One region of the Agrobacterium sp. NPDC058088 genome, then DNA from elsewhere that is predicted to be linked to it. Evidence: predicted binding sites of a transcription regulator. Region 1 holds the regulator's gene; each other region holds the start of a gene.
The links. Region 1 encodes LexA, which represses DNA repair genes until DNA is damaged. Its sites were predicted from a motif close to TGTTCNNNNTGTGTTCNG; they were not measured.
Positions count from the first base shown of each region.

Region 2: a site for LexA is predicted at 2,100-2,117, ahead of ACFVTJ_RS15340 (DNA recombination protein RmuC). Genes of this name have one in related genera too.
Region 3: a site for LexA is predicted at 1,755-1,772, ahead of ACFVTJ_RS15765 (2'-5' RNA ligase family protein). Genes of this name have one in related genera too.

Region 1 covers NZ_JBHVSU010000002.1:922,788-926,063, forward strand. Annotated here, with positions in the region: gene ACFVTJ_RS09860 (ComEC/Rec2 family competence protein) at 1-414, shown strand, start outside; gene ACFVTJ_RS09865 (glutathione S-transferase family protein) at 446-1,123, opposite strand; gene lexA (transcriptional repressor LexA) at 1,523-2,245, opposite strand; gene ACFVTJ_RS09875 (VOC family protein) at 2,458-3,276, shown strand, end outside.
Region 2 covers NZ_JBHVSU010000005.1:56,569-59,844, forward strand. Annotated here, with positions in the region: gene truA (tRNA pseudouridine(38-40) synthase TruA) at 1-506, opposite strand, end outside; gene fmt (methionyl-tRNA formyltransferase) at 506-1,441, opposite strand; gene def (peptide deformylase) at 1,487-1,999, opposite strand; gene ACFVTJ_RS15340 (DNA recombination protein RmuC) at 2,149-3,276, shown strand, end outside.
Region 3 covers NZ_JBHVSU010000005.1:143,653-146,928, forward strand. Annotated here, with positions in the region: gene guaA (glutamine-hydrolyzing GMP synthase) at 1-372, shown strand, start outside; gene ACFVTJ_RS15755 (hypothetical protein) at 447-935, opposite strand; gene ACFVTJ_RS15760 (TetR/AcrR family transcriptional regulator) at 1,075-1,653, opposite strand; gene ACFVTJ_RS15765 (2'-5' RNA ligase family protein) at 1,831-2,547, shown strand; gene ACFVTJ_RS15770 (hypothetical protein) at 2,730-2,897, opposite strand; gene ACFVTJ_RS15775 (ArsC family reductase) at 3,131-3,276, shown strand, end outside.

The DNA.
Region 1 (3,276 bases):
CGCGAAATGACGGCCACGCTGAGGGATGCTGCGCCGGGCGTCTTTACCTGCCGGACGGGCATCTGGTGCGTGGCGCGTGCGCGAAGCGGCGAATGGATCATCGTGCTGGAGGACGGTCGGTTTGCCGGGAAAGCCTGTGATATCGCCGATATCGTCATCGTTTCCCGCAGAACCTCATTTGCGCAATGCCGCTCGGGAGCCTTGCTGCTCAACCGCGACATATTAAGGCGCATCGGCTCGGTTGAGCTAAATTTCGCCGGCAGCGATGAAGCGGGCGTCGTGGGACAGATGCGCGCTGCAACCGCCGGTGCGGACAGGCCGTGGAGCGAACATCGCTTCTATGACTGGAAGAGCGGCCGTTTTGACCACGAGGTGCCTGAAGCCGTTACCCGCTTGCTGGCGGCATCGCAATGAGTGCCGCCAGAAAGGTTCGTCAGGCCTTCACTCAGACCTTGGCGCGCAGATCCGCGGTCACTTCGCCAATGCCGCCAATTTCCTCTTCATGTGGCAGGTCGCGCCAGATTTCCTTCAGTCCGGCCTCGTACCATTCGCGCATGGCGGGCAGGGCGAGCAGCCGGTCGCAATAGGCTTTCGCTGCCGGCGAAAGATCGGCGCCATAGGTCTGGAAACGGAACGCCACCGGGCAGAAGAAGGCGTCGACCGCCGTGAATTTCTGACCGGCGAGAAAAGGTCCGCCGAATCTGGTGAGACCTTCACTCCACAACGCATCGATGCGCTTTATATCGGCCGCAAGCCCGGCATCGCCAGCTTTTGGTCTTACCCGGATACCGACCGACATGGGGTAGAGATTGCGCAGTGAGAAAAATCCCGCATGCATTTCGCTCGCCGCCGAGCGTGACCAGGCCCGCGCCTGCTTGTCGCTCGCCCAGACGCCCTGATGCCTCTCGGCCAGATATTCGGCGATCGACAGTGATTCCCAAACTGTCACTCCCTCGTCGACAAGGCATGGCACCTTGCCGGTCGGCGAAAATGTGGAGAAGGAAACACCTTCGCCGAAGGGAATGAGTTTTTCATCAAAGGCGATGCCAAGCGTGCGCATCAAAACCCAGGGTCGCAACGACCATGAGGAATAGTTCTTGTTGGCAATATAAAGATCGTACATGGCGTTTTTCCCCGATAGGACGCGCATTTCTACACCTGCGAAGGCGCTCTGGAATATCGCAAATAATCCATGGCTCCCATAAGCCGCATTGATGAATGGGAAGCGAGGGTGACAGAAAAGAGTTCTGTCGATCTCACCGCTTGGAGACAGAAAGCACTTGCGACAATGCTGAGCGAAGCAGAAGGCCGATTGAGTTTACGCGTTAAGCCAACTCTATGCCTGCGGCGTCAGGGAAACAAAGCGAGGATTGATTCTCAAAAAATGACGCGCCATCGGCCAGATGACGCGCATGTTCCTGCATCGGCAAACCAAGTCTTTCCCAGAAGTCGACACTTCATAGGGGAGCACCATTTTTATGACGGCCCCATCGCGACAGGGACTCTGCGCGATGTCACCACATCAATGGTAACGGCGGATCAATCCCACCAGCTTGCCCTGAATTTTCACCCGATCCGGTCCGAAAATGCGGGTCTCATAGGCCGGGTTTGCCGCTTCCAGCGCAATGGACGCACCCTTGCGGCGAAAGCGCTTCAGCGTGGCCTCTTCATCATCCACCAGCGCCACGACAATATCGCCCGGATTGGCGGTGTTGCCGTTGCGGATGATGACGGTGTCGCCGTCAAAAATCCCGGCCTCGATCATCGAATCGCCTTTGACCTCAAGCGCGTAATGTTCGCCCGACCCCAGCATATCCACCGGCACAGCCACATCGTGGGTATTGTTCTGGATGGCAGAAATCGGCACACCGGCAGCGATGCGGCCCATGACGGGAACGGTGGCGGCACCTGCGAAATCGTTGGCGGGCGCCTTAGGGGCGGGGGCGGGTTCCGGCTCCTTCGGTTTTCCGAGACTTCCCTCGATGACGCTCGGCGAAAAGCCGCGCTGCGGCCTTGCGCCCGGCGTGTAAGCCTCAGGCAACTTGATGACTTCGAGCGCTCGCGCCCTGTTGGGTAGCCGGCGAATGAATCCGCGCTCTTCGAGTGCGGTAATCAGCCGGTGAATACCGGATTTCGAAGCAAGATCGAGTGCGTCCTTCATTTCATCGAAGGAGGGCGGCACGCCGGACTCTTTCATTCTTTCATGAATGAAGAGAAGCAATTCCTGCTGTTTGCGCGTGAGCATGAGGAAAACACCCTTGAGAATCGTCGTTGAAGTCGCGAAACAAATACAGAACGAACACTATATGTTCCATATGTGTTCTGCAATCCCCTAAAATTTCGTGAACCTGCTATCTGTTGTTTTGATGATTTGCTTCATGGCGCCTGATTGTGCTCTTCTGACGTCCAAATCGTCCAGGTATGCTTGGGCGGGGTGCCAGCGCAGGAAAACAGGCCATGATGAAATCACATCGCATCGATCATCTCGTTCTGCCAGTGGAAGATCTCGGCATTGCCGTAAAGCGCCTTGTCAGCCTTGGATTTACGGTCGCACCGGAAGCTTTGCATCCGTTCGGAACCCGAAATGCCTGTGTCTTTTTCAAAGACGATACCTATCTTGAGCCACTCGCGATTGCTGATCCGGCTAAATATAACGCATCTGCGGACGGCGGCGATGTGTTCACAGGCAGGGACAGGGCCTTCAGGCAAAAAGTCGGGCAGGAGGGCTTTTCGGCTCTCGTGGCCAAAACCGAGGATGCCCTTGCAGACCATGAGAGGTTTGTGACGTCGGACGTGTCGGCTGGCGATGTATTCCATTTTTCACGCCCCGTGCGGATGCCAGACGGATCGCAGAGCGAGGCGGCCTTCCGTCTCGCCTTCGCGGCAAGCGGTTCGGCGGCGGATTTCTTCCTCTTTAGTTGCCAGCGGCTGCGCGCCCTGCCGGGAGACCGCGCGGCGCTGGAGCGTCACGCCAACAGTGTCTCAGGCCTTAGCGAAATTATCCTGTTTTCAGGTGGCGACACGAAGGCGGTGCACCTGATCGAAACTGTGTTGGGCTGTGAGGGTAGGGTGTCTTCGGGTGGAGACATGGTTTTTGTTGCCGGCAATGCCCGCGTGAGGCTAACCCAAAAAGCTGACTTGGGCGGACTGGCCTTAGGACTTTCTGCCGGGAGCGACGTCGGATTGCATGGCATGGGCGTCGTCTTTTCTGCCGACGATCTTGCCGTGACAGAAGCGGTGCTTGCTGCTAATGGCGTGTTCTGCGCAAAAGCGGGC
Region 2 (3,276 bases), on a different contig from region 1:
GGGCTGTTCGCCTGACAATGGACTGAGCGAAAGGTCGTGAAATCATGCCGGCCGACCAGCATCTGGGCGGCTTCATGCATGCGCTCATGGTCCATGTCCTTCGATACCCACCATGCCCGCCTGTGCTCCAGCGCCAGCCGGGATTTGCGGCAAATGATGCGGTAGAGATAATGGCGGCGCAGCGCTGAAAAACGGGCGTCGAAATCCTCCGTCACGGCGGCGGCATCGAGAACAGCCACGGCCTCACCCGCCATGGCCAGATGCGCGTTCAAGGCATTGCGAAGCTTATAGGGCTCCCAATCGCGGGAAAGATCTACATGGGCGACCTGGCCAGCGGCATGCACACCGGAATCGGTACGGCCCGCGCCGCGAATGGAAACGCTCTCCCCGGTCAATGACCGGACGGCAGCCTCCAGTGCGCCTTGAACGGACGGGCCGTTCTCCTGCCTCTGCCAGCCGTAATAGGGCGTGCCGTCATATTCGACGGTCATGCGGAAACGTGGCATCAGCCAAGCCTCGTCATGACCGGAACCGGGGTACCGCGCACGAAATCGGCCGCCGACATCGGCTTACCGCCGGCCTTCTGCAAACGGGTGAGCCGCACAGCCCCGCTGCCGCAGGCGATGGTGAGGGTATCGTCGAGTGCGGCGCCCGCTTCCCCCATGCCGCTGGCCAGTTCGGAGGAAAGAACCTTCACGCGCTCGGATTTGCCGCCGATATCCATCTCAAGCCACGCCCCCGGAAAGGGCGAAAGGCCGCGAATATGATTATGCACATCCTGCGCCGGCCTTGAAAAGTCGATACGGGTCTCGCCCTTGTCGATCTTTGCGGCGTAGAGCACGCCCTCTTCCGCCTGTGTGACGAGGGGCAGGTCGCCGGCTTCCAGCTTCTCCATGGCCTGCCGCATCAACCGAGCGCCTACCAGCATCAGCCTGTCATGCAGCTCGCCGGCCGTCATGTTCTCGCCGATCGTGACCTTTGCCGTAAGTGCAACAGGGCCGGTATCCAGACCCTTTTCCATTTTCATGACCATCATGCCGGTCTCGGTGTCCCCGGCCATGATCGCCCGCTGAATGGGGGCAGCACCGCGCCAGCGCGGAAGCAGCGAGGCGTGACCATTGTAACAGCCGAGCCGCGTGCCCGAGAGAATGGCCTCTGGCAAAAGCAGCCCATAAGCCACGACAACAGCTACATCGGCGTTGAAGTCCCGGAATTGCTGGCGACCTTCCTCGGCCTTGAAATTCAAGGGTGTCAGTACCGGTAAACCCAGCAGTTCCGCAGCCTGGTGTACCGGCGATTTCTGGAGATCAAGGCCGCGACGGCCGCCGGGACGCGGCGGCTGGGTGTAGACCGCGGCGATCTCGTGACCGGCTTCCGCCAATGCACGCAACGTCGGAACAGAAAATTCCGGCGTGCCCATGAATATGATGCGAAGAGCCATTGCCGCCCCCTGCCCTGTCGTCCATTCCAGCCCGAAGAGGACGGATCAGACCTTTGCGCGGGCCGCTTTCGTGAATTTCTTGATGACCATGTCGCGCTTCAGCCGCGAAATATGGTCGATGAACAGAACACCGTTGAGGTGATCGATCTCGTGCTGCAGGCAGGTTGCCAGCAGACCATCCGCCTCAACCGTCTGCTGCTTGCCGTCACGACCGACATATTGCACCGTGAGCGACGCGGGGCGCTCCACCTCGGCATAATAATCGGGAATGGAAAGACAGCCTTCCTCATAGGTCGAGATATCGTCCGATACCTTGAGGATTTCCGGATTGATGAAGACGATCGGGGTTTTTTCCTCGCCTTCACGCGCAACATCGATCACCAGCATGCGGCGCGGCACGCCGATCTGAATGGCGGCGAGGCCGATACCCGGCGCGTCATACATGGTTTCAAGCATATCGTCGGCAAGACGCAGCACTTCCGCATCCACCTTTTCGATGGGCTTCGATTGCTGGCGCAGCACGGGATCGGGCAAAATGATAAGCGGTTTGATGGTCATGGCTTCCCATAACGTATCTCTCGCGCCGAGGAAATAAAAAACACGATGGTGAAAACCGCCCGCGGCATCCGCTGTGACCGACTCATTTCCGCCGCAGGAATGTTCTTGTTTTGATCTTCCGAATCATTGGAAATCTGCTAGATTTAATCATGAGCATAGACTTCTCCGTTCTCCTTGAGCCTGCGCTGCGGGCTGGCTCCGTCGATATCAGCTTCGGCGCGCTTCTTGCTGTCGTGGTTTTCGGCCTTGTCGTTACGTGGCTCGTCACGGCAAACCAGTCGAAAAAAGCGGGAGGCGATGGTGAAATCTCTGACCTGCTAAAAACGCAATCCGAATTGCATGGACGGATCGCGGCCATGGCGGAAACGCTTGGCACGCGCCAGAGCGAGATGAGCCAGACGCTGAACCAGCGCCTTGATGGCATGTCGCAGCGCCTTGGCGAAACGCTGACGGAGCAGACCCGGTCGACCCATGAAAATCTGAGCCGCCTGCAGGAGCGCCTCGCGGTCATCGATGCCGCACAGGGCAATATTCAGGATCTGGCCAAGGACGTGGTCGGGCTTCAGGCGATCCTTTCCAACAAACAGACGCGCGGCGCCTTCGGACAGGCGCGCATGGAGACGCTGATCGCCGACGCCCTGCCGCCGGGAGCCTTTCAGCTTCAGCCGACACTTTCCAACGGTTACCGGCCGGACTGCACCATCAAGATGCCAAACAATGCACCGCCGCTGGTCATCGACGCGAAATTCCCGCTGGAGGCATGGAACGCCATTAAGGCGGATGAGACGCCCGAAACCAAACGCGCCGCCGTGCAGCAGTTCCGCCGCGATATGGAAGTCCATATTCGCGACGTCGCCGAGAAATATCTCATTCGTGGCGAGACACAGGATACAGCCTTCATCTTCGTGCCGTCCGAGTCCATCTTTGCCGATATCCATCAGCATTTCGAATATCTGGTACAGCGCGCCCATCGCGCCCGGGTCGTGATCGTATCACCCTCGCTTCTGATGCTCTCTGTGCAGGTCATCCAGTCCGTGCTGAAGGACCAGCGCATGCGCGAGCAGGCGCATCTCATTCAGGGTGAAGTGGCGCTGCTCATGGACGATGTGCGGCGGCTGGACGACAGGACGCGCAAGCTGCAGGCCCATTTCGGGCTGGCGCAGAAGGACGTCGACATGATGCTCATCTCCTCCGACAAGGTACTGGCCCGTGGCCAGAAGATCGAGGGACTCGATTTCTCACCAACGGAAAAAGACGCGCCGCAGGGAGAAATCGAG
Region 3 (3,276 bases), on a different contig from region 1:
TTCCCCGGCCCCGGTCTGGCGATCCGCTGCCCCGGCGCGATTACCCGCGAGAAGCTCGATATCCTGCGCAAGGCGGATGCGATCTATCTCGACGAAATTCGCAAGGCTGGTCTTTACGACACCATCTGGCAGGCCTTTGCCGTGCTGCTGCCGGTGCAGACTGTCGGCGTCATGGGCGATTACCGCACCTATGACTTCGTCTGCGCGCTGCGCGCCGTAACTTCGGTGGATGGCATGACGGCGGATTTCTATCCCTATGACATGAACTTCCTCGGCCGCGCGGCGACCCGCATCATCAACGAAGTGCGCGGCATCAACCGCGTCGTTTATGACGTGACGAGCAAGCCACCTGGCACCATCGAGTGGGAATAGAATCATACTCGATACGGTGACGTTGCTGCCGCAACGCCACCGTATCGAAGGCAGTTTTAATGATGACGTCGCGACTAGTTCGCGGCGTTTCTGTTTTGTCGTGTGAGATAGATCACCTGGGCGGTCAGCCCGACCACGAGGATTGCCAGCAATCCCGCCTGAGCGCCGAGAAGCAGCGGCGATTTCAGGTCCGTAACTATCGGGTGACCATCGGGGACGCGACGTAGAATTTCGCTAACGGTTGGCACCATCAACAGAAACGCAGTGATGCTGAGACAGATGGTTTCAATATATCTGGCGATACGCGTTGAACCCAGGACGCGTTCTATTCCATAGCCCGCAAGCAGGAACAGGATAGTCAGGACGCCAACGCCGTAGCTGACCGGCTGATGCGCCACGAGGAAGACCGTTGCAGCGCCAATCAGCATGGAGACGAAATAGATTGCACCCGGCGTGGATCGGGGAACGATTCGACCGTGACGGGCAAACATGTAGATGGCCACAGGAATTGCCGGCAGGCTACCGAGCGTGTGGACCCAGCCGAGCGGAGAAATACCGAACATGCGAATTGCCTTTCTTTTCCGGGAGATGGGTGGTGCGGGACGCAGATTGTCATCGACATATCTACGAGCATAACGTCGTCAGTTGATTGGTGGGCACCTCGCTCGGGTCATGCGTCCACGCCCTTTACGAGGTGCAATTTCAAGCAGTAATGCGCTCCAGCATGGGGCGCGTTATCGCGGCAAAGGTCGCGGGATCGCCGTGCGCACGTGCCGAAAGCATTGCCCCGTGCACTGTCGCCATAAAGATTTCAGCATTGGCCCGCGCTGCTCCGGTCAGTACGACACGCCCCTGGGCAACGCCGCGCTGCAGGACGGCGGTAAGCCAGTCCGAGAGACCTCGGAAATGTGCGCGTATTTCAGTAACGACCGTTTCAGGGAGAATCGGTATTTCGCTGGCAAGAAGCGCACAGACGCAGAAGGGATGGGTCGCATCGGCGATGCATCCCTGCCAATAGCCTATATAGGCGCGAAGCTGTTCCAACGGATCGGAGATGTTTCGCTCCAGCTCGGCGATACCGGCTTCAGCCTCCAGCCTGTATTGCGCGACCAGTTTTTGGACCAGATTCGATTTGCTGGGAAAATGGTGGTGAATGCTTGCATTGCGAATACCCACCACGTGAGAAATATCGGCATAGCTGAAACTATTGTAGCCCCCTCTTATAATCAGCGTGCGCGCGCACTGGAGAATATCATCGGCTTTGCTTTGCGAAATTTTCATGCGCTTTACCTACCAACTAGTAGGTAGCGTGTCAACCGGGGTTATTTTGGGTGATTTTCCCTCTCCATTGCAGAACTGAATTGCCCGGCACTTGCGTAGTTTGTTCTATTTTTGTTCTTTTAATTTTTCGCGGCGATGATAATATCGCGGCCTTGGCATAGGCCGTGGAGCATCGTCGTGGATTTGGAGTTGACGGATAAAGGAGGGTCAAGGCAGCTTTTCCTTGAAGGGTTTGAGCTGGAGAAACCGCGCCGGATCAACCCACGATTCAGCAGCAAGGTCTTGATTGTGCTGAAACCGCCAGCAGCCTTGGCGGAGAGGATTTTCACCGATGCATCGTGCCACGCCGCAGGGCGGACAAAGCGTGAGGCCTGTCCGGCGGCGCTTCTGCATATCACCCTGCTCTGTATCGGATGTTTCGACACCGTTCCTCACGGCCTTGTAAACCGGATGAAAGCGGCACTGGGGGAGATAAGGGCGCGGCCGGTTCCGATCACGTTCGATGGGAGTTCGCTTTTCGGCAATCGCAACTGTCTGGTGCTAAACAGCCGCCGGGAGATGCTGGAGCTTAAAGCCTTGGCGAAGATGGTCCAGCGCGCCCTCTGGCGGGCAAATCTTCCCTATGTCGCCGCGTCACCATTTACGCCGCACCTGACCGCGATCTATGGCTGCGGGAAAATAGAAACCATGCCTGTTGAAAAGCCCTATAGCTGGCTGGCGGGCAGTTTCGAACTCATCTTCAGCCATAATGGGGAAACGCGGCACGAATCTCTCGGACGCTTCGGACTTTCGGCGAAAGCGGAGCGCTACGAGGAGCCCGAGAATCAATTATATCTACCGGAGAAAATATTCAGCATGCCGAAGCGGCAAATCCGCAAGATAGCGGCTCGATAAAGCGGGCCTGAAACAGCATGGCATCGATGCCTAAACTATCTGCTGCGTACTGAATGCCGTAGGCATGCGCTTGTCTGCAACAAGGGCGCAGTTCACATCACCGCAGCACCTGTCGAAACCAAGGGGATTCCGCTGCCCAGCGCAAGCGAGGCGATTTCGCCTCGCTATAAACGATAAGCAGCTTAGAGCTGGACCTTGTCGAAAGCCTTGCCGTCGATGCCGAGAGCTTCGAGATCGGCACGGGCGGGCTTGCGATGTGCGCGAACAGCGGCCGAAACCGAGAGCGCTGCACCGAGAACGGCGAAAGTTTCACCGAAGAAGTTACGCGATGTCTTTGCAACCTGACGCATTTTAATCTCCATCTTTGTTGTCCAGATAATGGGGATTTCATGCCTCTTCCACAACTCTTGATGTAGCAGGGAAGCCATGCAGCTTTGCTCGCGCTCGTTTGGATGCCAGCCACCTCGATTTTGCATAGCTCGTGCACGACGTTTGATCAATCGACCCAAGGCACCTCAGCCGCGGCTTGAATAAGACGGATATTTTGTTATGCCGGAAGGCTTGAAGACAAAGAGGCGATAGCATGACGGTCACGATTTACGGCATCAAAAATTGCGACACGATTAAGAAGGCGAGAAGCTGGCTGGAGTTGAACAACGTCGATTATTCTTTCCATGACTACAAGGCAGCCGGTATCGACCGCGCCCATCTGGAAACATGGTGTGATGC